One region of the Sedimentibacter sp. MB35-C1 genome, then DNA from elsewhere that is predicted to be linked to it. Evidence: riboswitches for the same ligand, from Rfam matches in the RefSeq annotation. Region 1 holds a riboswitch; the other holds the start of a gene.
The links. A riboswitch is a leader RNA that binds a small molecule or an ion and turns the genes downstream of it on or off. The one in region 1 is predicted to bind lysine.
Positions count from the first base shown of each region.

Region 2: another riboswitch for lysine. It lies ahead of RBQ61_RS15190 (Na+/H+ antiporter NhaC family protein); the one in region 1 lies ahead of dapA (4-hydroxy-tetrahydrodipicolinate synthase).

Region 1 is NZ_CP133188.1:1,201,961-1,217,372, forward strand. It holds gene feoB (ferrous iron transport protein B) at 1-1,672, opposite strand, end outside; gene RBQ61_RS05510 (FeoA family protein) at 1,686-1,907, opposite strand; gene RBQ61_RS05515 (DUF3787 domain-containing protein) at 2,215-2,349, opposite strand; gene RBQ61_RS05520 (ABC transporter ATP-binding protein) at 2,569-3,324, shown strand; gene RBQ61_RS05525 (ABC transporter permease) at 3,308-4,126, shown strand; gene RBQ61_RS05530 (cupin domain-containing protein) at 4,202-4,741, shown strand; gene RBQ61_RS05535 (DUF819 domain-containing protein) at 5,060-6,265, shown strand; gene RBQ61_RS05540 (dipeptidase) at 6,279-7,253, shown strand; gene RBQ61_RS05545 (hypothetical protein) at 7,449-7,997, shown strand; gene RBQ61_RS05550 (TatD family hydrolase) at 7,987-8,772, shown strand; gene RBQ61_RS05555 (DNA-3-methyladenine glycosylase) at 8,776-9,366, shown strand; gene RBQ61_RS05560 (MarR family winged helix-turn-helix transcriptional regulator) at 9,429-9,872, shown strand; gene RBQ61_RS05565 (DegV family protein) at 9,960-10,802, shown strand; gene RBQ61_RS05570 (ATP-dependent Clp protease ATP-binding subunit) at 10,937-13,267, opposite strand; lysine riboswitch at 13,643-13,792, shown strand; gene dapA (4-hydroxy-tetrahydrodipicolinate synthase) at 13,926-14,828, shown strand; gene RBQ61_RS05580 (4-hydroxy-tetrahydrodipicolinate reductase) at 14,835-15,412, shown strand, end outside.
Region 2 is NZ_CP133188.1:3,120,077-3,135,488, forward strand. It holds gene RBQ61_RS15150 (S-layer homology domain-containing protein) at 1-1,767, opposite strand, end outside; gene RBQ61_RS15155 (helix-turn-helix domain-containing protein) at 1,877-3,085, opposite strand; gene RBQ61_RS17670 (S-layer homology domain-containing protein) at 3,281-3,457, opposite strand; gene RBQ61_RS15160 (hypothetical protein) at 3,531-3,701, opposite strand; gene RBQ61_RS15165 (class I SAM-dependent methyltransferase) at 3,743-4,657, opposite strand; gene RBQ61_RS15170 (LysR family transcriptional regulator) at 4,935-5,882, opposite strand; gene RBQ61_RS15175 (mandelate racemase/muconate lactonizing enzyme family protein) at 6,243-7,373, shown strand; gene RBQ61_RS15180 (sodium:solute symporter family protein) at 7,386-8,807, shown strand; gene RBQ61_RS15185 (NAD/NADP-dependent octopine/nopaline dehydrogenase family protein) at 8,840-9,913, shown strand; gene RBQ61_RS15190 (Na+/H+ antiporter NhaC family protein) at 10,113-11,732, opposite strand; lysine riboswitch at 12,024-12,178, opposite strand; gene RBQ61_RS15195 (diguanylate cyclase) at 12,390-13,901, opposite strand; gene RBQ61_RS15200 (AraC family transcriptional regulator) at 14,278-15,147, opposite strand.

The DNA of each region.
Region 1 (15,412 bases):
AACCTGCTGGAGCTGCTACTATTATAGCTCTTGACAAAACAAATATAGTTCTGTCAATAATTGATGTGTACAGCAGCCTTCCAATTTGGGGAACTCTGTAAGGTGGTAGTTCTAACGTAAAGGTTGAAGGTATTCCTTTCAATAGAGTTTTCGAAAGAAGGTATGACACTAAGAGAGTAACACATATACCGATTAAAACCATCAAAGTTATGAAAATTGATGGAACAAGCCCGTTTACGAGTGAACTTGATGTGATTGCAAAAAATGCAGATGCAATTGCAATAATTGTAGGGAATCTTCCGTTACACGGAACGAAATTGTTTGTAATCACTGCAATAAGCCTTTCTCTTGGAGAATCAATTATTCTGCAGCCTATAACTCCGGCAGCATTACACCCGAAGCCCATGCACATAGTTAAACATTGCTTGCCGTGAGCGCATGCTTTTTTAAAAAGATGATCAAGGTTGAAGGCTACCCTGGGAAGATACCCTAAGTCTTCAAACAATGAAAAAAGAGGAAAAAAAATTGCCATTGGAGGCAGCATGACTGAAACAACCCAGGCCAATGTACTGTAAACGCCGTCAACTAAAGCACCTATTATGTATTCGTTAGTGCCAGCATTTACCAATAATTCTGATAGGTGAGGCTTAAGCCCGAATAATAAATTGCTTAGAAACTGCGAAGGAATGTTTGCGCCTTGGATTGTAATCCAGAATATCAAACCCAAAAGAGTAAGCATGATGGGTATGCCAAATATTTTGGAGGTTATTATGTCGTCTATTTTTTTATCGCGGTTAATTTTTTTTGTATCTTCTTTAACATAGCGCATCTTTAATTTATTTGCATAATTATAATTCATTTCTGAAATTTTTTCTCTTATGTTTGTATTGCATGATTCTATTCCTGTTGATTCAATTATTGACAAAGCACTTTCTTTGCTCAGATGATTTTCTTTTTTATATGAAAAAATATCAGGAGAGCTATCCAAAAGCCTGAGAGCAGTCCATCTTTCGTTTGAAATATTTAATTTTCTCAAATGGGGTATTAATTCAGATATTTTTTCTTCGGTTTTATCATCATATTTCAATAAATTAGGCGAGTATTCCAGCCTGTTATAGGAAACTTTTTCAATAGTATTTTTCAGTTCGTCCATTCCAACTCCGCTTCTGGCAGAAGTAAGTACTATTGGAATGTTTAGTTCTTTTTCGAGCCCTTCTTTATCAATTGTAATATTTTTCTTTTTTGCTTCATCGATAAGGTTAATACATAGTATTAACTTGTTTGTTATTTCAGAAATTTGAAAAACTAAATTCAAATTTCTCTCAAGGCATGTTGCATCTGCAACAACAACCACGGCATCATAGTCTCCATAACATATAAAATCCCTTGAAACTTCCTCGTCTTTAGACGCTGCAAACAGTGAATATGATCCGGGAAGGTCAACTAACACATATTCTGCGTCATTATGTGTGAATTCACCTCTAGCTGAAACAACGGTCTTGCCCGGCCAGTTGCCGGTATGCTGTTTTAATCCGGTCAAATAGTTAAATACTGTGCTCTTACCGGTATTTGGATTACCTGCGAGAGCTATTACGTGCTGAAAGTCAGATTTAGAAATGTTAAAAACGTCCTTCATCGAGTCAGTTTTAACAGATTGTGCGGTCATCGCCATAATTAGTCCCCCCTTACATAATTTCTATAAGGCTTGATTCTTCTTTTCTAAGTGCGATCATTGCCCCACGAATTCTAAATACTGTTAAATTGTTTTTTGGACCTTTCCTTAATACTTCTATATTTGCCCCATTAGTAACTCCTAAAGCTAGTAATCTTTCCTTTAGTAAATTTTGAGCATCGTTTTTTTTAACTTTTACGACTTCTCCTATATTTGCATGAGTCAAAACTTTCATATTATATCACCTCTGTCAGATTTGCATTAAAATAATAAATTTAGCTAAAGCTAACTTCTAGCATATATTATGTTTTTTATTAAGTTTTGACACTATTTTTAAGAAAAATAAAATTAATTACAAATATTTAATAAAAACAACATTGTAAGACACTATGGCTTGTATATATAATGGACATGTAAAAATTCCCCCTCTATTTATTATATTTGATTGTTCAGTGTTTGAGCTAGGTTATTCCTGGTTCTTTTTTTATTATTAGATATGCTTTCAATAAGAAAAAACCAAAATAAACTGTAAAGAAAGATTGTCACTTCTGATTTTCGTCAACATCTTTTTTTCTTTCTTCTACCTCAAAATCGTTTGGTATATATACATTTCCCGGGTTTGTTTGAGTTGTGTTTTTCATTTTTAGTTTATTTACAAGCTTTGTTATAATAGCCATTTTCTCACCACCTTTATTGAAATAATGTTTTTTGTAAGGCTTGGACAAATGAGTATTTGCCTTTTATTTTATTATGATGATTTTTAATTTTGTTATTACTTCCTTTATAATACATATTTTCTAAAGTATAGTTAATTTTTAAAATAAATATCCATTAACTAAATCAGCAGTTTTGAATAACATAATGTAGATAGCTTTTACAACTGGCGGAGGTAGAAAATGGAGTATATATGCGAATTAAAAAATATCTCTAAAAGATTTCATACAATAAATAATGAAACAAAAGCTTTAGAAGATTTGTCTTTAAGAGTAAAAAAGGGAGAAATTGTGTCTATTGTAGGCCCGTCAGGGTCAGGAAAATCAACTGTATTGAATTTAATTGCAGGTCTGGAAGAACCATCTGCGGGTCAAATAAAGGTAAATACCGACAGTATAGGTTTTATGTTTCAAAAAGATCAGCTCTATGAATGGAGGAATATATATAAAAACTGTCTATTAGGACTGGAAGTAAAAAAAATGGCTACAGAGGAAAACAAAAATAAGGTGATGAATATGCTGAAAAATTATGGATTGTATAGTTTTAGAAACCATTATCCTAGTCAGCTGTCTGGGGGCATGAGGCAGAGGGCGGCTTTGGTGCGAACATTGGCTGTAGAACCGGATTTGCTGCTGCTGGATGAACCTTTTTCGGCCTTAGATTATCAAACAAGATTATCTGTAGGAAATGAAGTTGGACAGATATTGAGAAAAGAAAAGATTACTACTGTATTGGTAACGCATGACATTCCGGAAGCTGTAAGTATTTCTGACAGAGTCATTGTATTTACTGAAAGGCCTGCAAGGGTAAAGAAAGATTATGAAATAAAATTTGATGAATGCGAAGGAGGAAGAACCCCGATGAAATGCAGAAATACTTTGGAGTTTGGAGAATATTTCAGACAGATATGGAGGGATTTGGATGCGGGAGAAAATTAAGGCTGAGCCGATAAATATGTCTAAGGAGCATGAGCAATATTTAAGATCAATAAAAAAAGAAAAGAGTTTTATAAAGATAATGCAAATATTGATATTTGTTATTTTTATTGCTTTGTGGGAGTGGGCAGCAGTTAATAATCATGTAGATAGATTTTTAACTAGCACTCCAAGCGCAATTTTTGAACTTATTGTTAAATTTATAGAAGATGGAAGCCTCTTTAAACATTTATACGTGTCAACAACGGAAACAATCGCTGGTTTTTTTGTTGGAACAATCGCAGGTCTTTTAATGGCAATTTTATTATGGTGGTTTGAGCGGCTTGCTAAAATAACAGATCCCTATATTGTGATACTGAACAGTCTGCCAAAGACAGCGCTGGCACCCATAATAATTTTGTGGGCCGGAATGGGTTTTTCAGGTATAGTGGTTACCGCTGCATCCATATCTGTTGTTGTTACAACAATGACATTGTATACAGGATTTACAAGCGTGGAGAAGGATAAAATAGTATTGCTTAAAACCATGGGAGCAAATAAATATCAAATTTTAAAAAAAGTTATTATTCCCGCTAACATACCGAGCATTATGAGCGTAATAAGAGTGAATATAGGGTTGTCGTGGATAGGGGTAATTGTCGGAGAGTTTCTTGTTTCAAAGGCAGGTATCGGATATCTCATATTGTACGGAAGCCAGACATTTAAACTTGACTTGGTTATGATGGGGGTTTTTGTACTGGGAGTTATAGCTGCAATAATGTACTTTTTTGCTGCATGGCTGGAGAAAAAGGTAATAAAGTATTGAATAACAGCATTCTTTGTTATATAATTAATAACTAGACAAATTTTTATACAATATGACAGCACAATGAGGTGTACTATGGAATTAGGAGATAAGGTAAGATCATTAAGGCTTAAACAAAAAATCAGCATAGAGCAGCTTTCTGTAATGACCGGGTTGAGTAAAGGGCTAATAAGCCAGATAGAAAGAGATATTACGGGGCCTTCAGTTGCATCATTGTGGAAGATTTCGAAAGCTTTGAATGTGACCATGAATTATTTCTTTGATGAATATGATGATTTTAATAAAGTTGTCAGAAAAAATGAAAGAAAAAAAATAATGATGAAAAATGGAGACAGGACTTATGAACTGCTTAGTCCTAATCTTAAAAAACAAATAGAAATGTTGTGGATTGAAATTGAGCCTAATGAATCTAATTCTGAAGACCTGATAAGCCATGAGGGCGAAGAGTGCGGCGTTGTTATTAAGGGTAATCTTCAAGTTTTATCAGGTGATAAAGTTTACAATCTTGAAGAAGGGGACAGCATATATCTTGACAGTACCATACCACACAGATATATAAATCCAGGTTCCGAACAGTCAGTTTCCATATGGGCAATGGTACCTCCAAGTTTCTAGATGTGTGGAAATTGAAGCCGTATGGAGTTGAATAAATATTAATTATTGAATAGTATATTTTAAGCTTTGCATTAACCCCAGATTTTTTATTCTGGGGTTGTTTTATATCATAAAATATTTTTTATAGTCTGCTTGGATGAGAGCGAAGCTTGTAATTGCATGAGAAAGCGCTATGTAAATGCCTCTTGGACATACAATTCATAAAATCAAAATAAGTTCAATAAAATGAAAAAAACGTTGACATGGTTTTTATAATATACTATACTTGTAATATATTCAATATATTGAACACAGTAAAACAATTATAGGAGGATTTATATGTCTAATTCATTTATCAGTCCTGATAACTTATGGGTGCTATGGGCAATAGTAACAGGATGGGCAGCTTTCAGTATTTACTTAGAGCAAAAATACAAATGGGCTGCAAAGGTTTCGGGTGCTATAATAGCACTGGTGGGAGCAATGACTCTGTCTAACCTTAATATTATACCAACCGATTCATCAGTATATGATGTGATATGGAGTTATGTAGTCCCTCTTGCAATTCCGCTACTGCTTCTTCAATGTAATATAAAGAAAATATGGAAAGAAAGCGGACGAATATTGCTGATTTTTTTAATAGGAGCAATTGGTACAGTTGCGGGTTCAACAGCAGGGTTTTATTTGCTGGGAAAACATGTTCCGTATCTTGCTGAAATAACAGGCATGATGACAGGCTCATATATCGGCGGAGGGGTAAACTTTGTTGCTCTGGCTGATTCGTTTGAAATTCCGGGAGAGATGGTATCTGCAACTATTGTAGCAGATAACATGCTGATGGCGCTGTATTTTCTGGCATTGATTGCAATTCCATCTTTAAAATTATTTAGAAAACACTTCAGACATCCGTATATTGATAAGGTTGAAAGTATTGAAACTTCTGAAGGTGAAACCAGTGCAGCAGCATTTTGGAAAGGAAAGGACATTTCTTTGAAGGATATTGCTTATGCAGTGGCTACAAGTTTTATTATAGTAGCTGTATCTTCTGAAGTATCAAAATTATTAGCGGAAATTATACCAACTTCTAATTTTCTGCTTAAACTATTTAATGTTATGCTGGGCAATCAATACTTGATTATTACTACGCTTACCATGCTGCTGGCAACTTTTATGCCCGGATTCTTTGGAAATATTCAAGGCGCTCAGGAAATAGGAACATTTTTAATTTACTTGTTCTTTGTTGTTATAGGAGTTCCTGCTTCTATTCCGCTGATTATTCAAAATTCACCCCTATTGCTTTTGTTCTGCGGAGTAATTGTTATCATTAACATGACGGTGTCATTTGGAATAGGAAGATTGTTCAATTTCAGCGTCGAAGAAATAGTGTTGGCATCAAATGCGAATATTGGAGGACCTACAACTGCTGCAGCAATGGCTATATCTAAAGGATGGAACGATTTAGTTGCTCCTATTATGTTAGTAGGAACCTTTGGGTATGTTATAGGAACGTATTCGGGAATTATATTGGGAAACTTTTTAATGTAAGGAGATATTTATAATGATTTTTGACGGCCATTCAGATATCTGGTCAGATGTTACCAAAAAAACCTTAGATGGTGAAAAGGATATTTTAAGAAAGTACCATTTAAAAAAGCTACGTAAAGGAAGGATATCGGGCAGTATTTTTGTAATTTGGGTTGATCCGCCTTATACGGATAATCCATATAAAAGAACTATGGAAATAATGGACTCAATAAATAAGGAACTAGAATTCTGCAAGAAAGAGTTAATAATTGCCAAATCTTATGAAGATATAGGCAAAGCTGTTGAGGAAGATAAGTTTTATATATTTATTGGACTGGAGGGGCTTAGCAGTATAGGCGGCAACCTTGAGTTAATTGATTCATACTATGATTTTGGTGCAAGACATGCATCGTTAACTTGGAATGAAGAAAATCTGCTTGCTACCGGAGTTAAGGGAAATCCGGATAGGGGACTCTCGGAACTTGGGAAAAAAGCTGTTGAAAAAATCAACAAAAAAAACATGCTTATGGATGTTTCTCACTTGAATGAAAAGTCGTTTTGGGATGTGGTTAGTACGACAGACGCTCCTATAATCGCTTCACATTCAAATTGCAGAGCCTTATGTAATGTTCCAAGAAACTTAACGGATGATCAGCTAAAAAAAATTGCAGAGACTGATGGATTGGTAGGCATTAATTCATTTAATCAGTTTGTCCATAAAGATAAGAATAAACAAAATGTAGAAATGCTTGTAAGGCATGTCGCTCATATGGCTGAAATTATGGGAACCGATCATATAGGTGTGGGCATGGATTATTGTGACTTTTTAGATGATAGCTCAATGAACAGCTTCAGTTCACAAGAAACTTCGTATACAAGAGGTCTTGAGGATGCTTCTAAGAGCTATAACATTATTGAAGAAATGAGGAAAGCAGGATTTTCAAAAGAAGAAATTGAAAAGATTGCATACAAAAACTTCCACAGAGTTATAAAAACTGTAATAAAGTAGCTGCATTTAATTTTATCTTTAAAGTATGCTATTTATAAATCTGAAACCCGCTTTAGGCGGGTTTTTCATTTTGTGAAAGCAATGTTTTGAATATGCTTGCAACAAAGACATATAATATCAAATGCACTAAAAAAATTGAATAAAGCACAATATTATGCTAAACTAAATGCATATTAAACAGAAAGGAAACATACTATGAACGCGACACAAATAATTTATCCGTTAATATTTATATTTGCTGTTTATTTTGTTTTTTCAAATTTTAAGAAAACTCTTAAGCAGAAAAAAGAAAATATGAAGCCGTTGCTTTACCTTGATCAGGATGATAAGACAAGACATAATATAAGTGCTATCGTAATCATACTTGTAGTTGCTTTAGCTGTATTTTTGATTTCCGGAGCAATACGTACAAACAGCTTAAATCTTGAAGGATTTTTTTCAATGGTACTTTTGCCGCTGCTTATGGTGTTTTTGTACATACCTTTGACAAAAAAGACCATGATTTCAACTTTAGGAATCCATAAGAGAGGAGCATTGATAAGGTGGGAAGAGATTAAAGGCATTAACTATTTAAAGCCTAACGATAAAAATCAGGTTAAGGCAAAAATAATATATGTTTTTGCAGGGAGAGATACAACAATGGAACTTACATTTAATAAGGGTGATTCACAGCTTGATATTTTTAAGGAGACAGCAAAAGAATACAGAAACATAAAGAAGAAGGAAAAGAAAAGTGGAAAATAAATTTATTGATAGTCATGTCCATTTAGATGATGAAAAGTTTGATCATGATAGAGAAGCTCTGATAAGCTCTCTTTATGAAAATGGAATCGAACTTGTTTTAAATCCGGGATCTGATTTAGATACGTCAAAAGCGGCAGTAGGATTAGCCGATAAATATCCGTTTATATTTGCAGCTGTTGGGTGTCATCCTCATGATTCAAGGCTTATGAATGATGATACAATGGATGCATTCAGGAGACTTTCTGAAAATAAAAAAGTATTGGGAATAGGTGAAATAGGTCTTGATTATTATTATGACAATTCCGATAGAGAAACACAGAAAATATGGTTTAGAGAGCAGATAAGACTGGCTAAGGAGCTTGATCTGCCGTACATAGTTCATGACAGAGATGCACACGAAGATGTTTTGAAAATTATGAAAGAAGAGCACTATTCAGGAACGAGAGGAATACTTCATTGTTATTCGAGCAGTGTTGAAATGGCAAAAGAATTTATTAAACTGGGGTTTTATATTTCTTTAGGAGGACCGGTTACTTTCAAGAAGTCAAAGACTCCAAAGCATGTGGCAAAAGAGGTGCCGCTTGACAAACTGCTGATAGAGACCGACTGCCCTTACCTTGCTCCAGAGCCGTTTAGAGGAAAAAGAAATGAACCTAAGCATGTTAAATTTGTTGCTGAGGAAATAGCACGTATAAGGGAAGTAAGCACAGATTTAATTGCGGAAAAAACAAAGGAAAATTTTTATAGGTTATTTAATTTAAAGCAGGAGAGTTAAGCTATGACATTGCTTCCAAGAAGTTTTTACGATAGGGATGCACGGTTGGTGGCAGAAGATTTAATAGGCAAGGTGATAGTGCGCAGTTATGAAGACAATGTTATTAAGGTAAGAATAACAGAAACCGAAGCATATATTGCCGATATTGATAAAGCAAGTCACGGATATGGCGGAAAAGTAACTCCTAGAACAAAAGTGATGTTCGGACCACCTGGTTATACATATGTTTATTTTATTTATGGAATGTATTACTGCCTTAATTTTGTTACTGAAAGGGAAGGGGTATGCAGCGCGGTGCTTGTGCGCGGAGCCGAACCGGTAGAAAATATACAGCAGATGTGTATTAACAGATACGGAAGGTTAATGGATGACATTTCAAAATTACAGTTGAAAAATTTATGCAATGGACCTGGGAAGTTGTGTAACGCTTTAAGAATTACAAAGGATCATAATGGCATCGATTTGTGCGGCGGCGAAATATATGTGGAAGATGATGGGTTCGAAGATTTTAGCGTCAACAGAACTAAAAGAATAAATATCGATTATTCAGAGGAAGCAAAAGATTTTCTTTGGAGATATATTATTTGTAAATAATTGTTGACAAATTTGTTAAAAATAAATATAATTTGATTATCAAAATAAATTGAGGTGGTTTAATGAGCAATCATGATACTCTGAATGAAATACTTGTTAGGCTTTTTGCAGATGTTCTGGATATAGAAGAAAAATGCTTAAAAGTCGGTGATTTTTCAGATCTATCAATATCTGAAATGCATGTCATTGATAACATAGGCATGGGCAGGGAAAGGACTATGTCGGATACTGCCAAGGATTTAAGAATTACATCGGGAACACTTACGACTGCTGTAGATAACCTTATTAAGAAAGGTTATGTAGTCAGAGAACGGTCGATAGAAGACAGAAGAGTGGTTAAAATTAAACTGACCGATAAGGGAATTGCCGCATACAAATCACATGAGAATTTCCACAAGGATTTGGTTATTAGCGCTCTACAGCAGCTTGACAGCAAGGAAGAAGAGCTTTTAATAAAGGTTTTATCCAACATAGATATATTTTTCCACAATAAATACAAGTTTTAGCACAGTAGAAATTCTAAATTATTTAGGGTTTCTGCATTCAAATACTTTTATTATCAAAAAATTTGATTATGAAAATGTGAGGTTAGCATGGGTATTAGAATAGTTATAGACAGTACTTCAGATGTTACAGAGGATATTATTAAAAAACATAATATAAAAATGGTTCCTTTGACTGTAAATTTTGGAGAGGAATCATATATGGACAAAATTGAACTAAGTTCTACGGAGTTTTTTAAAAAATTAGTTAATGCCGAGAAGCTCCCTACAACTTCTCAGGTTTCTCCCGGAACTTTCGTGGAAACTTTCAGTGAAATACTTCTTGAAGGGGATCAGGTTTTAGGAATATTTCTTGCTCCTGAATTAAGCGGAACATATGATTCTGCGCGAATAGCAAAAAACATGATAGGCAGTGATAACATACGGATTATAGATTCAAAAAGCGTGTGTCTTGGAGCTTTTGCCTTAATATTGGAAGCAATAGAATTAGTTGAGCAGGGTAGACAAATTGACGAAATAGTAGAAGAGTTGGAAAAAGCAAAAGAAAAGATAGTTGCTGTGGCTGGGCTTGATACGCTGAAGTATCTTGAAAAGGGAGGAAGGCTTTCAAAGGGGCAGGCAGTAGTAGGGTCGCTGCTGAATATTAAGCCCATGCTTGAAATCAAGGACGGAAAGCTAGCAGTAATCGAAAAAGTAAGAGGTAAGAATAAAACAATAAAGTGGTTTGATGAATGGATTGAAAAGAACGAGTTTGACTTATCGGATAAAACTTTGCTTTTATTCTATGCTCAAAATTATGACCAGTTGAAAATATTGAGAGAGACTTTGGAGTCAAAATATAAAATCAAAAATATTATTGAACAGGAAGTAGGTGCGGTTATAGGTACGCACTCAGGTCCGGGAGTTCTTGGATTAGGATTTTTAAACAAATAGCAATACATTTCTAAAAAGTCTGCCATAAGTAGAATGGCAGACTTTTAGCATCTTAGTGTGTCCCGGGTTATATTGCCTTAAAAAAAGGGCGATACATTATGACAATTTTAATCACTCTGCATCACCCACATGATTTATTTAATAGTTAATTCAGTTTTGTCTTCATCATTGATTGTAACAAAAACAGAGCTGTTTTCTGTTATTTCTCCTTTTAAATATGCTTCAGAAATTTCATCCTCAATGTATTTTTGAATAGTTCGTCTCAAAGGACGGGCACCATACTTTCTATTATATCCTTTTTCTAGGATGAAATCCTTCATTTTATCAGACACATCTATTTGGATTTTCTTTTCTGCTCCTATTTGAATAACTTCTTTTAACATAAGTTTAACTATTTGGGCAAGTTCTTCTTTTGATAATTCGCTGAATACAATAATATCGTCTATACGGTTTAAAAATTCAGGTCTAAAAGCCTGCCTCAGAGCATCTTTTACTTTTGCTTCCATTGCCTCATATTCTTTGTTTTCAAAGCCTATTCGGTTTGCTTTAATTGTTGTACCGGCATTTGAAGTCATTATAATAACTGTGTTTTCAAAGTTAACTGTTCTGCCTTGATTATCTGTAAGCCTGCCGTCTTCCAATATTTGAAGCAATATATTGAATACATCTTCGTGTGCTTTTTCTATTTCATCAAGTAATATAACAGAATATGGTTTTCGTCTGATTTTTTCAGTTAAAAATCCTGCTTGATCATAGCCAACATATCCAGGAGGCGCTCCGATTAATTTAGAAACTGTGTGTTTCTCCATGTATTCTGACATGTCAAGTCTTATAATTGTATCTTCATTTTCGAACAGTTCATATGCCAGAGTTCTTGCAAGCTCTGTTTTTCCTACACCTGTAGGACCTACAAATATAAAGGACGAAGGCTTTTTTCTTTTTCTAAAGCCTGATCGATTTCTTCTTATGGCTCTTGCGAGACTTGATACAGCAGGATGTTGCCCAATAACTCTTTTATGAAGTCTGCTTTCAAGGTTAATTAGCTTTTCAGCTTCAGCTTCATTTATTTTCTGAACAGGAATTTTAGTCCATGCTTCAATTACATAGGCAATATCTTCAGTCGTAAGCTGCACATTCTCACAATCCATTGCAAGATCCTTAATCTTTGATTCAACTTTTAATTCATTTACTTTAAGTTCGGCTGCTTTTTCATAATCATCATTTTCGGCAGCGTCTTCTTTTTCTTCTCTTATAGATTTCAATTCTGATCTTAGTGCCTCAAGTTCTACTAATCCACTGTTTTTAAGGTTAGCTCTGGAACCTGCTTCGTCTATAACATCAATAGCCTTGTCAGGTAAAAATCTGTCTGTGATGTATCTTTCAGACATTAATACTGCCTGTTCAATTACTTCGTCGGATATTTTCACATTGTGATATTGCTCATAATAATCCTTTATTCCTTTAACAATCTCAATAGAGTCGCTAATAGAAGGCTCGTCTATCATTACAGGCTGGAATCTTCTTTCTAATGCACTGTCCTTTTCTATGTGTTTTCGATACTCATCCAAAGTGGTGGCTCCGATTACTTGAACCTCTCCTCTTGCAAGAGCAGGCTTCAATATATTAGCAGCATTCATGGCGCCGCCCTCAGCTTCCCCTGCACCCACAATGTTGTGTACTTCGTCAATTACTATAATTATGTTGCCGGCTTTTTTGGCTTCATCAATTATTGCTTTCATACGAGATTCAAACTGTCCTCTGAACTGAGTTCCTGCCACAACAGCTGTTAAATCAAGAAGATAAATTTCTGTGTTGAAAAGCTTAATTGGAACTTTATGTTCGGAAATTCTAACAGCAAGCCCTTCAGCTATTTTGGTTTTGCCCACTCCTGGCTCACCTATTAAAATAGGGTTATTTTTAGAGCGTCTGTTTAGGATCTGTATAACCCTGTCTACTTCTCTTTCTCTTCCGACAATTCTGTCCAGCTCTCCATATCTAGCCTGCTCAGTCAGATTAGTACCGTAAGTATCAAGGTATTTTAATTTTTTTCGTTTAACTTTCTCTTTTACCTTTGCTCCGGAAGTGCTGCTGCCTTTTGCAACATCCATTTCATTTTGTGCTTCTTCAGAAGGTTGAAATCCATTGTTTGAATTGGAAATGCCAGAAAATGCCGAATTCATTAAATTCATAATGGAATTCATATTTTCATTGTCATCGCCTTCTACATCTTGTGTTAATTTCTCTAAATCCATATCTCCTATAATTTCTGTGAGCTGATTATTAATATTTTCAAAATCCTCAGGTTTCATTCCACCCTGTCTCATGATTTGTTCCATAGGTGCCAGTCCTTGTTTTTTTGCACATGGAATACATAGACCGGTAGTCTGCATCTTGCCTTCAATTATTTTATTAACATATATAACAGCTACATTTTTTTTGCATACTGAACATAACATTTTTTTCATCTCCTATATTTGCAATACATAGTTTATAATTAACTATAACGAGTAATTTTATTTCTATAATACGTTTATTCACATTTTATTATTTTCCATAATTAATAGCTATACAAAGTCGATTATAATATACTTTTCTTAAAAATGCATTAAAAAATTTGCATTGTAACAGAAATTAAATATTTATATGTCAAATAATCATATTTATTACCGATTTAAGGAATTATTTCATAAATCCTCATATTTTTGTTTTACAACCTTAGTTTTTTTGCAATTATTGCAATATCTTATATTATTATGAAAATAAATTATTTATATATAAACTTTTTATTGACATATTTCACATAAGGCAATATACTGTATAGAAATTAAATATTTTCATGGGTATATTACAGAGGATGCGAAGATCAATAGTAAAAGAACAACTTTGAAAGGGTGATTCGCCGAAGGGTTTTCCCTGGGCTTACGTTTAAGAGATGTAATACTGTTTTTATAGGATGCTTCCCAATTCTATAAAAGAGAGCTGTAATGTGCTGGGCAGAAGGTTCAGTGTTTTTTGCAAGCGTCTGAGAGCCCTTTTGCTCTTATGTCGCTTTTTTTATTATCATTTTTTAAAAAGCGGCATGAAAATTATTTATAAAAAAATAATTTTATAAGGAGAAAAGAAATGATAGATTTTGTAAGAGGCTGCGGAGTGGCATTGGTAACGCCGTTTTCAAATGGGAAAATTGACTATAATACCCTGGAAAAACTTATTGACATGCATGTTGAACTGTCAGGATCAATTATTGTGGCAGGAACAACAGGAGAAGCATCAACACTTACCGATGATGAATATCATGAATTAATTAAATTTGTTGTTGACAGAGTTAACAAGAGAATACCTGTTATTGCGGGTGCAGGAAGCAACTGCACATCTTCAGCAATTAAAAAAGCTAAATTTTGCGAAGAGGCGGGTGCTGACGGATTATTGATAGTAACTCCGTATTACAACAAAACTACTCAAAACGGTTTGATAAATCACTACAGATTAATTGCAGAAAATACAGCGCTTCCCATAATTGTTTACAGTGTTTCAGGAAGAACGGGAATGAATATAGAGCCAAGTACAGTATTAGAACTTTCAAAGATTAAAAATATTGTTGGAATTAAGGAAGCCAGCGGAAATATAAGCCAGGTTGCGGAAATTATAAGGATTTGTCCTAAGGATTTCTTTGTTTATTCAGGAAACGATGATATGGTTATTCCTTTGATGGCCTTGGGAGGTCATGGTGTTATCTCAGTAGTTGCCAATATAATGCCGTCTGAAACTAAAAAAATGGTTGATGACTTTAAAGATGGAAGGCTTATCGAGGCGAGAGATGCTCAGGTTGGTATGAATGGGCTTGTTAATGCCTTATTTATTGAAACAAATCCTATTCCTATTAAAGAAGCAATGGGTTTGATGAATATGTGCAGTTCTGAGGTGAGAGAGCCTCTTTACAGAATGTCGGAAGAAAACAAAGAAAAACTGATTAGTGAAATGAACCGCTGCGGTATTATTATAACAAGCGGCGCAGGTAGAAGGTAAAGATATATGAATATAGTTATATGCGGTATCAACGGTGCTATGGGGAAGGTTTTGGTAAAAGAGGCCAAATCATATGAAAATATAAATGTTATCGGTCATCTTTCACCGAGAAATGGTTATTTAGGTCACGATATAAATGAACATGCAGATGTGGTAATAGATTTTTCCAACCCTTCCAATTGTAAATTTTTAATAGATTATGCTGTTAAAAATAAATGTGCTTTGCTGATATGCACAACCGGATTTACCAATGAGCAGAAATCTGAAATGAAAAGGGCAGGGGAAAAAATACCTGTGCTTTTGTCCTCAAACACCTCATTGGGTATAAATGCGCTCAGAAAAATAATTAAGTGCATATCTGCTGAACTAAACAGCTTTGACATAAATATTATAGAAAAGCATCATAATAAGAAAATAGATGCACCTAGCGGTACTGCCAAAACAATTGCCAAGGATATAATGAAGGCAACCGGAAGAGATTATGTAGATACACTTGCGATGAGAGCCGGCACAATTCCGGGAGAGCATACGGTTATGTTTTCCGGTGTGGATGAAATACTTGAAATAAAGCATACGTCATTTTC
Region 2 (15,412 bases), 1.7 Mb from region 1:
CAGCTCTCCTTCTGCCTCTAACATGTCGAACACGTTAACTTCAAGCTCGAAGGCATAGCGTTCCTCTCCGGGAAATGTATTAATTTCTGCTGAAGCACTGCCTATTCCAAGCCCTAAAAGTTTTTCCATATCAACATTACCGGATGCCTCCACTCCAGTAATACCAAAGGTATTGTTTTTAGTTCCCATACCCAATCGTTTCATATCTATACTAGCCGCATCAATAAAAGGTGTGGAAATACCCATTTCGCCAGTGAAAATTAAGTTGCCACCCGTAGTTGCCGTGACAGTCTCTAACCTGCACTTGGCTCCTGGTATGTCGATATGAAGAATCGCACCGTTTTTGTCCGGGTCAATATCAATTTTTAGCTTTCCGTCGATATACGAAAATCTCAGGCTGTCATCAGAAATGGATTTGGGCTTATAGAATTTAAAGGTAGGTGCAGACAGATGGACATTCTGTACAGTTACCGTTCCGTTGGATGCTACAGAAAACCCTCCGCCTTCCGTCCACGTGGCAGTTAGCGAAGGCGAAAGCTGAACCGCATTATTTTTAAAGATAAATTTGCCGGAAACCTGCTCAAAAGTACCGCGGAAAACCGCAACCAAATTATCGCCGTAACTGGATTTCAATTCAGTCTCATTTTTCCCGGGCTGAGCCGAAAATGTGCTTCCGCTACTAACAATACCCAAGCAAGCCGCATCTGCCGGAATAGACACAGGATCAGCGGGAATATTCGAAGCTCCAAGCTCATACAAATCGCGGAATCCCCACAGTGCCCATGTTGATTCGTTAAAATAAAAATCATGATTGACACTTACCGAAGAATTATTCTGCGAATAACTTAGCGAATCAGCATATCTGTTTAAGTGTCCACTCACACCGGAAAGCAGAGTGGGTATCCAACCCCCTTGACCGTCACTGGCCCACGCAACAGCCGTCGCATATCCATCAAGAGCTATAAACTGGTTTGCATAGGAAAAGGAATCAGTAAATACTTCGGTGATATAATAGCCATCATACGATGGATCCATATTATCCGTAGTTGAATATAGCGGAGCCGAATAATGAGTATAGCCTCCGGTACGATCAATATAGTCATAGGCATATGTACTGCGGCCCAGACGAATATTGCCCGCAACACTGTGACCGGCACTTCCAAAACTATTATGGCGAGTCATTACGCGTATGCTTGAGCCTTCGGGAACATTGATGATTTTCGCTTCGGAAAGTACTCCCCAGGTTTTTCCCGAATCATAATCATCATGGCCTGTTATGTTTCCACTAGTTCCATTTGGTGCTCCTTTGTCAATCTGCACCAGCTCGTACGTAATCTTAATTATTGTTCCGTTTTCAAAATATAAGTTCTGCACTAACTTGGGATTTTCCGTGTCAGACTTAATAGTCATACTTCTACTGAGTGGAAATATCTCACGGCTCATATCCGTACTTATGGGATCAATTTCTACTTCCCTAATTGTCTGGGCATAAAATGCGTAGCTTTCCGTTGCACCCATTCCCTTAACGTCATTCAATGTTTTCTGAGACGGCACAGTAATTAAATTGCCGTCCTGCTGTCTAATATAAAATCCGATGTAAGAGTTTTGAAGATAATAGTAACCGTCCTTGTTTCCCGCTGTAATTCCACCTACATCCCGGTCCATCGCTCCCACATAGGCAAATGCAGAAACAGGTAACAAGGCCGCAACCATAACTATAGTCAGAACTGTTGCTATTATCCTCCTAAACATAAATTTTCGTTTCATCTTATTTGCTCCTTTCGTGAAAGGGCATAAAAAAACCCCTATTATAGTTTTCAATACTATTATAGGGCAAAATTCCTTTTTTTGGTAGTGACCTTTATCTCATAAAAAGTCACCTTTTTATTTCCATGATGTATGCAGCAAGCTCGTCACGACCAGATATATTTAACTTATCGTAAATCTCCATCATAATATTTTTGAGTCTTCCCACGGAAATATAATGCTTCTCAGCTATTTTTGCGTATGGAACGTGTCGCGCCACAAGCATAGCAATATGGTATTCTCGCAGAGATAAAACAAGCGTGATGTTATCCTGTGCGAACTTATTATGAAAGGTAATCCAGTTCTTAGCAGTGCGATTATATTGGCTGATTATAGCGTCGTAATAGTCAGGAAATTCCTGCTTCAGGCACTGCTCAATCAGTCCGCCCAATTGGGTAATAACCTCTGCAAAGGGTGTAATAAACCCGTGAGGTAGACAAATACGCATAACCTCCAGGAGCCAACGTCTAGCCTCCTCTTCACGTTCGAGATGGTAACAGGCGATGGCGCAAGTTACTCGTAAATAGATATCGGCAAATGTGATTTCTTGCTCCGACGCACTTAAGGTCAATGCAGTTTGCGCCACGTTTAGCATGGCTTCATACCTGCCTACGCAAAAAAAATATCTAGCCTGCAAATAGGATGTGTAAGGCTTTTTCAACACCGATCGATCGCTAAAATCCCCTTCTTTCAACCAATCAGGAACCATATTGGGTAGTGTTGCACTTACAGCGACACTGGCAAGAGCTAACTCTGCAATGGCGACTATGTCGCTACCTCGATTAGTTTTTATGCATCTCTTGAGATAGCTTTCAATTTCCGTGTAAGCATGGTAATTTCCCAAACTAATGAATGCTGCAACTGCAATCAAGGATGATCGAAGCTTTGCTGCTTCATTCCCTTCGGCTCTTTGACAGCAGCGTATAGTTTGCTCAAAATCACCGCGCAGATAGGCAAGCTCGCTTTCATATTGCAGCTGATGTTGCTCCTCTTTTACAATATTTAAAATCGCATCGGGATTATGAATGGGCATCGGTACACAAGTGGCATCGATTAAACGTTCCAGATCAGAGGGTTCAGAAGACATACCATCTTGAATACGTTTTTTCTTTCTGCGTGGGTCTACAGGTTTTTCTGCATCGGCAGCAATCATCCAGGCTCTGCCAAACTTCTTGGTACCGGGAATTCGCCCCTGCTCACAAAGTTTCTGCACTCTGCGCAATGATATATTCCATTTTTCTGCCACTTCCTTGGCAGTGATATATCCCACATTTTCCATAACCCACTTCACCAACTTTCAATAATTTTAATCATCTTCATTATATACGCAATAGCGAATAGAATCAATTAGGATATAAAAAAATTTTACTAACATTAAACTCACTTTTTCTATTTAAATATTGAATGTCATCCTGGCACAATTTTTAAATGAGGACAGACGCTTTAACGCATCTGTCCTCATTTTATATCGTATTTATATTATATTTTCACAGAATCTCATCAATATCGTTGCAACCTGAGCACGAGTAGCACTGCCTTGAGGTTCAAGAGTAGTATTGGTAGTGCCCTTTACTAATTCTGCCTCACAAGCCCAGTCAAATGAGGTTTTAGCCCAACTGCTGATATCATCGGCATCGCTATAATTATCAATGCTTGCAGTTTATCTACATTATATCCTTTATACTTTGCATAATTATATAGACCCTCTTTTACGTCCGAGAAATTTATTTGTTTTTCATTCCTTCCTCTGTTACAGGATGAGTATAGCCGCCTGACATATTTTCACCTGTCAATGTACCAGAAGCACCGTCAATCTTGGTTCCTCCTTCGGTGCTGTTTTCATCATTGCGGTACCATTGATAGGTAAGTGTACCGCCGTCAGAAACTGGGTTCACACAGTTGTAGTCAGTTCTTTAATTATCTGCATAGGTGTTAACTATTTTTTTACTGCAAGACAATAATTTACATTATCAAACGCCGTCATAAGATGTGTAGGATTAACATGATTGTAGGCCTCAAAAAATTGTTGTGTAATTTCCAATGGTGTTAAATGCTCATAAATTAAAAATCCTTGTTTTAAAAGAGTTTTACCCATATCTTCGTACGAATAGCTTGCAAGCATCTTTTCATTTGCAGAACCTGCCAACAAAACCTGTTTTTTCGCACGCTCTCCTGCTTTCTCAGTATAACTATTATCATCAGGATAATCAAATACAATAGAACTCCCACTTGGTAAAATTGAGCTGAGCACAGTAATCAATTCCTCAAATGTTTGCTTAGAAAGATAATATGCAACCCCGAGAATACTGCAAAAGCTAATATAATTTTCATCAAATGCAGTATTTTGAGTCAACGCTGTCATCCACTGTTCAGTTGTAAAATCTGCTGCAATAAAATGAACATTATTTGGTATTTCAATCTTAGCTTCTTCAAGACGCATTTTCTTATCATTTGCAGTAGAAGGATGATCAATCTCAAAAATCTGTATTTTATCCGCCCAAGAAGGTTGACGATAAGCAAATGTGTCATAACCTGCACCAAAAATTAAATATTGCCTTGTTCCCATCGATACAGCTGTTTGAAGTGCTTTTTCTGCAAAAGCTGCTCTACCAAGCGGTGAAGGGGACAATTGGTTGTCTACTACCCATCTTAGAGCAGCATCTTTTGTTCCTGTAAAATTAGGATTGAAAAAACCAATACCGTCTGCCATACTTTTTGAAATTTGAAGATATTCTTCATCCTTCAAAAGCATCTTGGCAATGCTGTCATCAAAAATTTTAACTTTATTATTTTCAACATGGTACGCTCTTGAGAATGCACTAACAAGTGCCGTCATACTTTTTTGTTCCATTTTAAATCACCTCTTATACTTAATACACCTAAAATTCAAAAACTACAAGACTTGAAATTTTGCTCATTTTATGGTATAGTAAGTATAGAAAATTAATAAAATTTATTTACATTACATATTTTGTCACCAATTTTTATTTTAAAATTAAACTACAAAACAAACCTGCAAGCACATGCAATACCCCCGGTAAATATTACTGATATATTTTTCTTACCAAATTGTTTAATATTATAAACTATAATTCAAAACTTTAGTTTATATATCATAATTCTAAATCTTATTCTTCAAAGGTAATCTGTAAGCTCATCAAAAAAGCTCTCATAGCACAAGTCAATCTTTTGCCCCGCTTTTTATAAAAACAAATATCCCGCCTAATGTCTGAATCACCTATTTTGTAAAAAACAAGAGATGGATAAAAAGCAATATTTTTTATCAAAGTATCACTAATCAGCGCCAATCCTACTTCATTACATGCCATATTAAAGGTTGTAACCTGCTGGCTAAAGGATAAAATAATATTAGGTTTTATATTTTCATTTTCAAATAATTTAACTGATTTTTTATATGTATCTGTATCAGGTTTCATAAATATAAAGGGTTCATTTTTGACAAGGTGTAAAGGTAATATTGGTGTTTTTTCTAATAAATGAATATTTTTCAATATATCATTTTTCGTCAAACCATACGATTTTAATTGCTCATTGCAAGAAAACGATTCCGGTATAGCCAACAAAAGAGTTTCCGGTGTGTATTTAAATTCAACATATTTCTTAGAATTTATTTCACAAGCATCGATCAGTAAATCGATTTCCCCACAATATAGTTTTTCCAGCATTGGAGAAATATCTCCTTCTACAATATTCAATTTTATATTTGAATATTGCGATCTAAACTTTCTAATCTCCTTTGGTAACACATACGAAATCATAAAATTGCTTCCCCCAATAGAAAGATTTCCTGTATTACAATTATGAACATCTTCTAAATAGGCTTTAAAATCCGACTCCGCAGAAGAAATAGATTGCGCTACTTCAATATATTTCAATCCACATTCTGTTAATTTTATTGGATATGTACTTCTATCAAAAATAGGTTCTCCAATTTTTTCTTCCAAACGTTTTATTGTTGCGCTTAAAGAAGGCTGCGATATGTAAAGATTTTGTGCTGCCTTAGAGAAATTATGCGTTTTATAAACTTCTAATATATATTCTTTTGCAGAAAACAAAAAAAAACCTCCTTTTTATTTCAAATCTTTTTTTGAATAATATCATAATGTAGCATCTTTTTTTAATAATTTTATTTTATCAAACTTACGCTAGTGATACAACTTAATTATAACAGATCAATCTATTATCGAAAACTATGTAAAATATATAAATAAGCATCTATAAAATATATATACATATTTATATTATACAAAAACAAAGAGTTGTGCTAATCTGATTATATAAATTATAATAAAATTTTATTTAATTTACTAAAATTTTTGCTTCTATTTGACTATAACATTCCATGGAAAAAACAACTATCAAAATAACATCCAAGCAAAAGTAACTTTCAAAAAGTACAAGACTGGAGGTTTCGAATGAAAATTAGCAAAATCATAATTAATCAATTAAAAATACCATTAAAAAAGCCCTATAAATTATCTAAAGAATACGGCACATTGTTTGATTCTTCTATAATTGTTTTAGAAGTACATACTGATGAAGGTTTCATCGGTTATGGAGAATGTGATCCTTGGCCACTTTTTACAGGGGATACATCTGATACATGCACATTATTGCTAAGAAACATAATTTGTCCTTATTTAATTGGTAAGGATCCTACAAATATTAGAGAAATCCATAGATTAATGGATGCGCTCATCTTGAACAATCACATTGCAAAATCTGCAGTTGATATGGCGATGTATGATATCACGGGAAAAGCAACAAATATGCCTGTCCATAAGCTACTTGGCGGTAAATTAAGATCAGAAATAGACGTTATGTGGTCTCTCGGTGGTGAAACCCCAGAGGAAAGCGTTGCAGACATTTTAAGAATAAAAGAAATGGGTTATCGTGGTTGTATGATTAAAGTTGGCGGTGAAGATTATAAATTAGACGCCGCTCGTACTATTGCAGCAAGAGAAGCAGCAGGCCCTGATTTTATGCTAAACGCTGATGCAAACCAAGGTTGGGATGTAGATACAGCGATTCGTTATGGAAAACTGGTTAAAAATTGTGACTTAATGTTCTTTGAGCAGCCCGTTAAATATTGGGACGTAGACGGTCTTGCTAAGGTTCGTCGTGCTGTTTCTATGCCTATATCTGCTGATGAAGGAATTGTAAGTATGGCGGATGCAAGAAGATTAATTCAGGCTGAGGCTGTAGATATTTTCAGTATAAAAGTTACAAAAAATGGCGGTATTTTACCTGCTTCTGAATTATGCGAATTTTCAAAGGCAAATGGCATCAGACTCTTTTTTAACTCTATGATTGAAGAAGGCATAACACAAGCGGCCAGCTTAGCTGTTGGTGCAACTGCCTCAGCATTGGTACCCATGGGACATGCGTATTTCTCAGTTCAAAGAATGGCTGAAGACATTACAAATTTTAACAGACTAATCCGTCCAAATGGTACTGTTGAAGTTCCTGAATCACCGGGATTAGGTATCGAATTGAACTATACAGCAATTCAAAAGTACAAAGTAGCACAATATATAGTTATATAGGAGGTATGTAAAATGAATATTACAACAATTGCAATTATCATTGCGACACTTTTTGTTATTATAGCAACCCTATTGCCTACATTCATCATGAACCGAAAGAAAAAAACTTCTGAAGAAGATTGGGCGGTAGCAAGTAGAAGCCTTCCAATGTTTGTCGTTATTGGTACACAATTTGCCAGTATCATGGGTGGAGGTGTATTAGTAGGACATGTTGCAAGCGCTTACCGCAATGGTGTTGGTCACATGGTTTATGGCGTTTTAGTTTGCTCCCCCCTCTTAGTTATTATGTTAATCGCTAGATGGTTGAGACATAACAACTTTACAACGATCCCTGAAATTTTTGATAATTTTTGCGGTGAAAATAAAATTATTAAAGTAATTGCAGCGGTTATGACCATTATTGTTCCATTTGGTTGGGTAACATCACAAATTACAGCCTTTGGTAGCATTTACTCAGAACTAACAGGCCTAAATTATAATACTATTTGCATAATTTTTGCTATAGTTAGCTTGCTATTTATAATGCCTGCCGGTTTAAAAACCGTCGCTTGGACAGACTTCATTTTTTCTTGCTTTATTGTAGTATTTATGATTGCAAGTTTACTTTATGCTACAAATATGGCAGGTGGAACAACAGGAATTGTTAACAATGCAGAACCTCATTTAGTATCAATCGGCGGCTCTTTACAAAAAATAGGTTGGAGCACAATCTTCCTGTGGATATTTGCTATTCTTCCCGGTGGTGTTACAAATCAATTATACTTCCAACGTGTATGTGCAATGGAAGATGAATCGAAAGTAAATCGCAGCCTATTTATTTCTTTTGTTGTATCTTTAATCGGTTTCACATGGGCAGTTTATATGGGCATTTCCATCAACTCTGTTAACCCTAATATTGCAGACAACGGTCAGACAGGCTGGTTCATGTCTCAATTACCTCTGCCTTTACTGGCAGCGTTTGCCGCGCTGGTTTTTGCAACATTAATGTCTACTGTAAGTAGTGGTGTACAATCTGCTGTAGTTAATATTACACGAGACATTATCCCCTCATTTAAAAAAAATATTCCTCCTGAAAAGATGTTGCAAATTTCAAGAATGCTTTCAGGCGTAACAATGGTAGTAGCACTTTTAATGTGTCTTGTTTTTACAGATACATTAGGATGGCTAACCGTAACCTACGGTTTCTCTGCAGCAACCTTGCTTTGTCCTATTTATGTAGGCTATGCGTTTCGCAATAAAAATTTCATTACCTCTAAAGGAATTGGCGCAAGCATGATAGCAGGGGCAATTGGTGCAACAACCGGTTTGATTCTTAAAACAACCATAAATTATGCTGCAATCGGTGTTTGTTTATCATTTATAACATTAATCGTTGTAAGTGCAATGACAAGTAAGGTATCAAATAAAGTAAAAAATTTAAACCTTAACAACTAATTATTAAAATTTATAGAAAAAGGGTGATAAAAATGAAAGAACATATTGCAATTATTGGAGCGGGAAACGGCGGTCAAGCATTTGCAGGCTACCTATCTTTGCACGGTCACGAAGTAAAAATATTTGATATTGTAAAAGAAACTGTTGATATATTGAATGAAAAAGGCGGCGTTTTAATCGAAGGCAACAGCAATATAACCGGCTTTGGAAAAATTGCTTTGGCTAGTACAGATATTGGCGAAGTAATGGAAGGCGCAAAAATAATTTTAGTAGTATTGCCGTCTCTTTACCACAAAGATATGGCAAAGAAAATGATGCCTTATTTAAAAGATGGCCAATGTGTTGTATTAAATCCCAACGCATCATTGGGTACTGTTGAATTCAAGAAGCAGCTGGATGATTTAAATTGTACCGCAAACATTATGTTAGCTTGTACTGCGACTTTATTGTTCGCTTGCCGTGCTGTAGAAGTTGGACATGTTGTAATAGCAGGTCAAAAAACAAGTTTTACTGCATCTACATATCCTTCCAGCAGAAATGAAGAAGCAAAAAAGCTCTTTGCAGGTATATTGCCTCAATTCGATTTTTGTGAAGATATTATACGTGTAAGTTTAGATAACTTAAATGCATTTATGCATCCTGGCCCTACAATCTTAAATACAGGTAGAATTGAATCTAAAACACCTTTTGAATACTATCTGGATATGACTCCAAGTCAGGCAAAGTTTGTAGAAAAGTTGGATGAAGAAAGGATGGCAATCGCTAAAGCTTTCGGAGTAAACTGCATAACTCTAAAAGAAGAATATTCAGATATTTATGAAACTCATGGTGATACTCTCCACGAAGTTATTATTAATTGTGAAGGTTACCATGGAATCAAAGGTCAAACATCTTTGAATACTCGATACGTTATGGAAGACATTCCATGCTCTTTAGTTGCAATTCAAACAATGGGCAAAATTGCTGGAGTGCCTACTCCTTGTACGGACGCGATAATTGTAATTGCAAGAGCTATGATTGATGGTATTGAAGAAGGTAGAACTCTGAAAAACCTTGGCCTTGAAAATGTATCCAAGGAAAAATTTATTGCAATGTGTAGGGGTTAATTATCTAAAGCTTAGCATATTCTTCTATTTATAAAACAAAAAGTTTTTCAGCCTCCTTTAAGAATGAAAAACGTAAAAAGAAGGTTACCGTAATCTAATAGGTAACCTCTTTACTTTTAAATTATTTGTACATATAGCTTTAGTGTACACACTTTATGCACTGGTATTAACCACCTGGTTTATCTTTTATCGGGGTTTTTTATGCTTCGACTTTTGCCCTGTATATTTTCTGAACTACCACTAATGTTCCAATCATTAGAACAATGCCTATTGGTAATGCCATTACACTTTGTACAAAACCTGCGATAATGTATGTTACAAAGGAAACACCTGCAACTGTTAAAGCATAAGGAAGCTGAGTAGATACGTGATTAATGTGGTTGCACTGAGCTCCTGATGAAGCCATAATCGTAGTGTCTGAAATAGGTGAACAGTGATCACCACACACAGCGCCTGCAAGACAAGCCGAAATTCCTATAATAAGCATATCTGCAGATATAGTTCCACTCAAATTTACAACAATAGGAATAAGAATTCCGAAAGTTCCCCATGACGTACCTGTAGCAAATGCGAGGAAACAAGCAACTACAAAGATAATTGCAGGCAAAAGAAGTTTAAGCGCAGCCGCACTTCCTTCTACAAGACCAGCCACATAAGGAGCTGCTCCTAGGGCACCTGTCATTGAAGATAACGTCCATGCAAAAGTTAAAATAAGAATTGGCGGAACCATTGCATTAAATCCTAAGGTAATGCACTCCATAAAATCACTGAATGATAAAACTTTTCTTGCAACAATCCATATAAATATCAAAATCAATGATACCAAAGATCCCATTGGAAGACCAACTGAAGCATCGGATTTTGCAAAAGCTTCTACAAATGATGTTCCTGAAAAGAATCCTCCTGTATAAATCATACCGATTATACTACATACAATAAGTATAATTACAGGAAGAACCAAGTCTATAACTCCACCTTTGTCTGAGCTTGCATCCGGAACTGCATTTTCAAATGGCCTATCAGCAGTTGTAAACAAATCTCCCTTTTCTTTGGCGTTTTTTTCATGCTTAAGCATTGGACCGAAATCCATATCAGTAAATATAATGAACAAAATCATTACTATAGTAAGTAGTGAATAGAAGTTATAAGGAATAGCTCTTATGAATAATTCTAAACCATTGTAACCTTCTAAAACGCCTGATACTGCAGCAGCCCATGATGATATTGGAGCAATCATACATATTGGAGCAGCAGTAGCATCTATCAGGTACGCTAACTTAGCTCTTGAAATGTTATGCCCATCTGTCACTGGCTTCATAACACTACCAACTGTCAGGCAGTTAAAATAATCATCAATGAATATTAAGCAACCAAGACCAAAAGTAGCCCCCATTGCACCTCTTCTAGTTTTAATTTTTTTCTTAGCCCATTCACCGTAAGCTTTTGAACCTCCGGCTTTGTTCATAATTGCTACAATAATTCCAAGTACTACAAGAAATATAAGAATACCTACGTTCCAAGAATCAGCTAAACTGGCAATAAATCCATTAATAATCATTGTATCAAGCGCATTAACCGGATTTCCGTTTGCTACAAGTAAAGCACCTACTGCTATACCTATAAACAATGAACTATAAACCTCTTTTGTAATTAATGCTAAGGCAATAGCAATAATCGGCGGCAGCAATGCCCAAGCTGTTGAATATACAGCTGGAAGTGTTTCTTCTGCTTCATCTGCAAATGCTACAACAGTGAACAGCATACTTATTATCATAACTAATGTAATTACAATAAAAATGTGTCTCTTATTAAAATTCATTTTAAAATTCTCCTTTTCTGATGAGCAGGGTTATTTTTTTACACCAATACATTTATATGCAAAAAAATTGAGTCACCCTGACAAAGTATTTCTGCTAATTTTGATAAATCATGTGTCCTAAGCTGTATCCTAGGACCGTAATACTTATTTTCCCCTCCTAATATTCATTCCATCAAATATAATGCGTTAAGCAACTTCATTTTTCTTATTAGTAAATCTTACTCATTGCAAAAATCAAAAAAATGCCATGAGTAAGACTCATGGCATTTATTCCACATATTGCTTACCCAAATGTATTCCAGCACTCCTCGAACAGTCGGGTAAACTGCTAAAGACAGTGCCATGTATTTTTTACATGACCCCAATGTATATAAATAATATACATTTCGGCGACTGTACCTTTCCTTAATTAGTACTCTTTACAAGTCGCAGCCTCTGTAACACATTGTATTCAATTTAAGTAAATACTAACAGATATATCTGATAAAGTCAATGCATATTATGTGATTAATTTTATCAAAACACTGAAGGAAAAATAAAAGCAGAGAAAAGTCCCTCAAACAATTGTCTGAGGGAACATATAATATTCCTATTAAATTAATTTGAAATCTCTATAAACTATTGATTTCAACCCATTTTTCGTGATGCAACTAAAACTTATATGCTTATCGTGTTTTTCCCAAGCTGCTTAGATTTATATAAAGCTAGATCAGCTTTATGAAGAAGATCACTTAAAGAGTTCTCTTGAAAATTACAACCTGCAATTCCGACACTGATGGTATAATAAATTTTATGATTTAAGTATTGAACAATTCTTTCAGAAACGCTCTTTCGTAAATTTTCAGCAAAATCAAAAGCTTCCTCAATCTCCACGGGCAAAAGCACAACAAATTCATCACCACCGTGACGCCCAAAAACATACTTTCCTTCCAAAAAGGCTTGTACTGTATTGACCAAGTCCCTAAGAATCATGTCTCCCCCAAAATGACCATATGTATCATTAATATTTTTAAAATTATCCAAGTCGATAATTATTGCAGATACATTAGGATTGCTTTGGGAATATTTTTGCAATTGCGAATAAGCTGTTGTCATACCTTCGCGGTTATAAATGCCAGTCAGAGGATCAAGCTCCGCACGTTCTTTCAATAATGTTATGTCGGTCAAAACAAGAACGTACCCGAAAAATCTTCCTCCAGACCTCTCCAGCGTATGACGGGCTAATGAAATATATCTTCCGCTTTGTGATTTTGGAAGTTCGGCAGGCAAATCATCAACCGAAATATATAATTTTCCGGGGTGCTTTGGTTCACCAAGTATGCGTTCCAAAATATTAGAACCAATTTCAAGAGAGTCGTAATAGTCCAAATCATTCATCAGTTCTGAGGCACGTCTGTTATATTCGATAACATTACCATTGTAATCAATAACAATAATCCCCTGATCAATAACTTCAAACACTTTATTGAGAGCTATCGGCGTGATTCCAAGGAATCCGCCACTGAGAACCGCGTAGAACAGCAGCACAACACACGGAAGGTTTAAAACCGATATCGGTATAATGATACCTATATCACTTAATACTGTAGATTGTACAGTTGCAATGACAAAAGTTGCAAATATACTTATGATAATCAGCCACAACGGACGCCGCAGATTATTTGATACAGACCTCACAAAAAGTATAAGAATTACAACAGCTATCAAAGGAATACAGAAATTGAAAGCAACTAAGATTGACCCAATTGTTGTTGATTGAACAACAATTGCATGCCCGAACACAGTATCTGTTTGCAGTTCAACACTTATACGCATGATATGGTGGTATTGATCTGTAAAAATAAGAAGAACAGAAACTACTTGGACAACACTTATTATGTATGCAAGCACCCTCAATTTTCTATTTGCCGTGTATTCAATACTGAAATAAAATGTACACAGCGGAGTAAAAAAAACACCAATTTGTTGAATATTTCTTCCCCACAGCATCCATTCAAATGTTGATGCATTGACCTCAATTAAATTTCCTATCACCCATACCATAAAAAATACAACCATGGCAAACAATGCTGGCATGCCCATGATATTAAATTTTGCTCCTGTGTGTATTGCCAAAGCCATAAGCAACAAGCAAGAGGATATTAACAATATGTTTTGCAGTAACCCCATAGACGCCACCTTAGATTAAGTAAACAGTATTTGAAGTATTCGATATGTTTATCATTAAATTATATATTATTTCTACTACTCAAGCAAGAATATGTTAACGATTTTTTAAGCTGAATTTTATACCTTTTCACCGGTTGCCACGTCTTTGACTACTGATGTACTCATTATTAACTCGTTTAAGTAATAACTGCAATTTGATGCCATTCACATTATCAATAATCTTGTCCAGTTCTTGCCTTCTTGTCCGGATAGGAAGCAAAAAAGAGGCGAAGCCTATCGATATAAGCTGATCGAAGACTTCACCTCTTGGATTTCTTTATGTAGTTTTGCATTTATATTATTAAGTAAAAATTATACTCATAACTAATATTATCAATTATACATATATCTTCTTCTCAACGGGAATCCATATTTCACAGAAACAGTCTGCATTAGGCTCTTGGGAGTACAATTCAAAATCGGTATCATCAATCATATTATATTCTGAACTTGGAAGGAACTCTGAAAAAATTTTCCCCCATGTTTCGCCTATGCAATCTCCATTTTCACCAATACATTTAAATACAGCCCATAAAGTAGGATTTACCTCCCATATTGTATATCCTTCCGGCATATTACCACCATCAAATTCCATACCAATCCCATAATCAAAATATGAGCTTTCTTTTGAAATAGGTGCACAAGCTCCATAAATACTATGTTTACTAGTGTTTTGTTTTAGTATTTCAAATGTGCCATTGACGCCGCATTCTTTCCAAAAGTCTGGAATTTCGGTGTTTCCTTCTTCTGAAATTGATTCATTTCTAAACTTTTCAACCTTAGCAAGTAATTTAAATGGTTCTCTTTTTTCAATCCTATAATCCATAATAGTACCACCTTCCAATTTTATTTTAATAAGAAGTCGATTAAAGGATTTTAGCTTAATACCTGCACGCCTTGCTACATTAGGTGTAATGCCGTGAAATCTGGTAAATGCTTTTGTAAAACTCTCAGGTGACTCATAACCATATTTTAAAGCAATATCAATTACCTTTTCATCAGATATAGATAGTTCCTGCCCGGCCATAGATAATCTTCTATTCCTAATATATTCGTTAGCTGTAATACCAGTCACTAAGCTAAATGTTCTATGAAAATAATAGCTTGACACATATATATGCTTTGCAACATCTTCATAATTAATAGGTTCTAATATATGGTCTTCTATATAATCAATCGCCTTTTGCAAGTTTTGAATAAAATCCATTTTTCTCACCTCCATATATAAATTGTACTAAAGCATACCTATTATTTCCTATCCTAGATTGCTTTGATTTGTCTATTTAAATATTAATAACCTTTACTTCGTCATATTTCACAACAACTTTACCATAAAAGCTTAAATTCTTTCTAACAAAAATGCGAATCAATATTCTCACTCTCATTAAAATCATATCTTATCTAAACAGCCTAACTAACTAAGACATATCGTTGACAGCCGAAAGGTTGTGGGGATATGTGTAATGTCATGT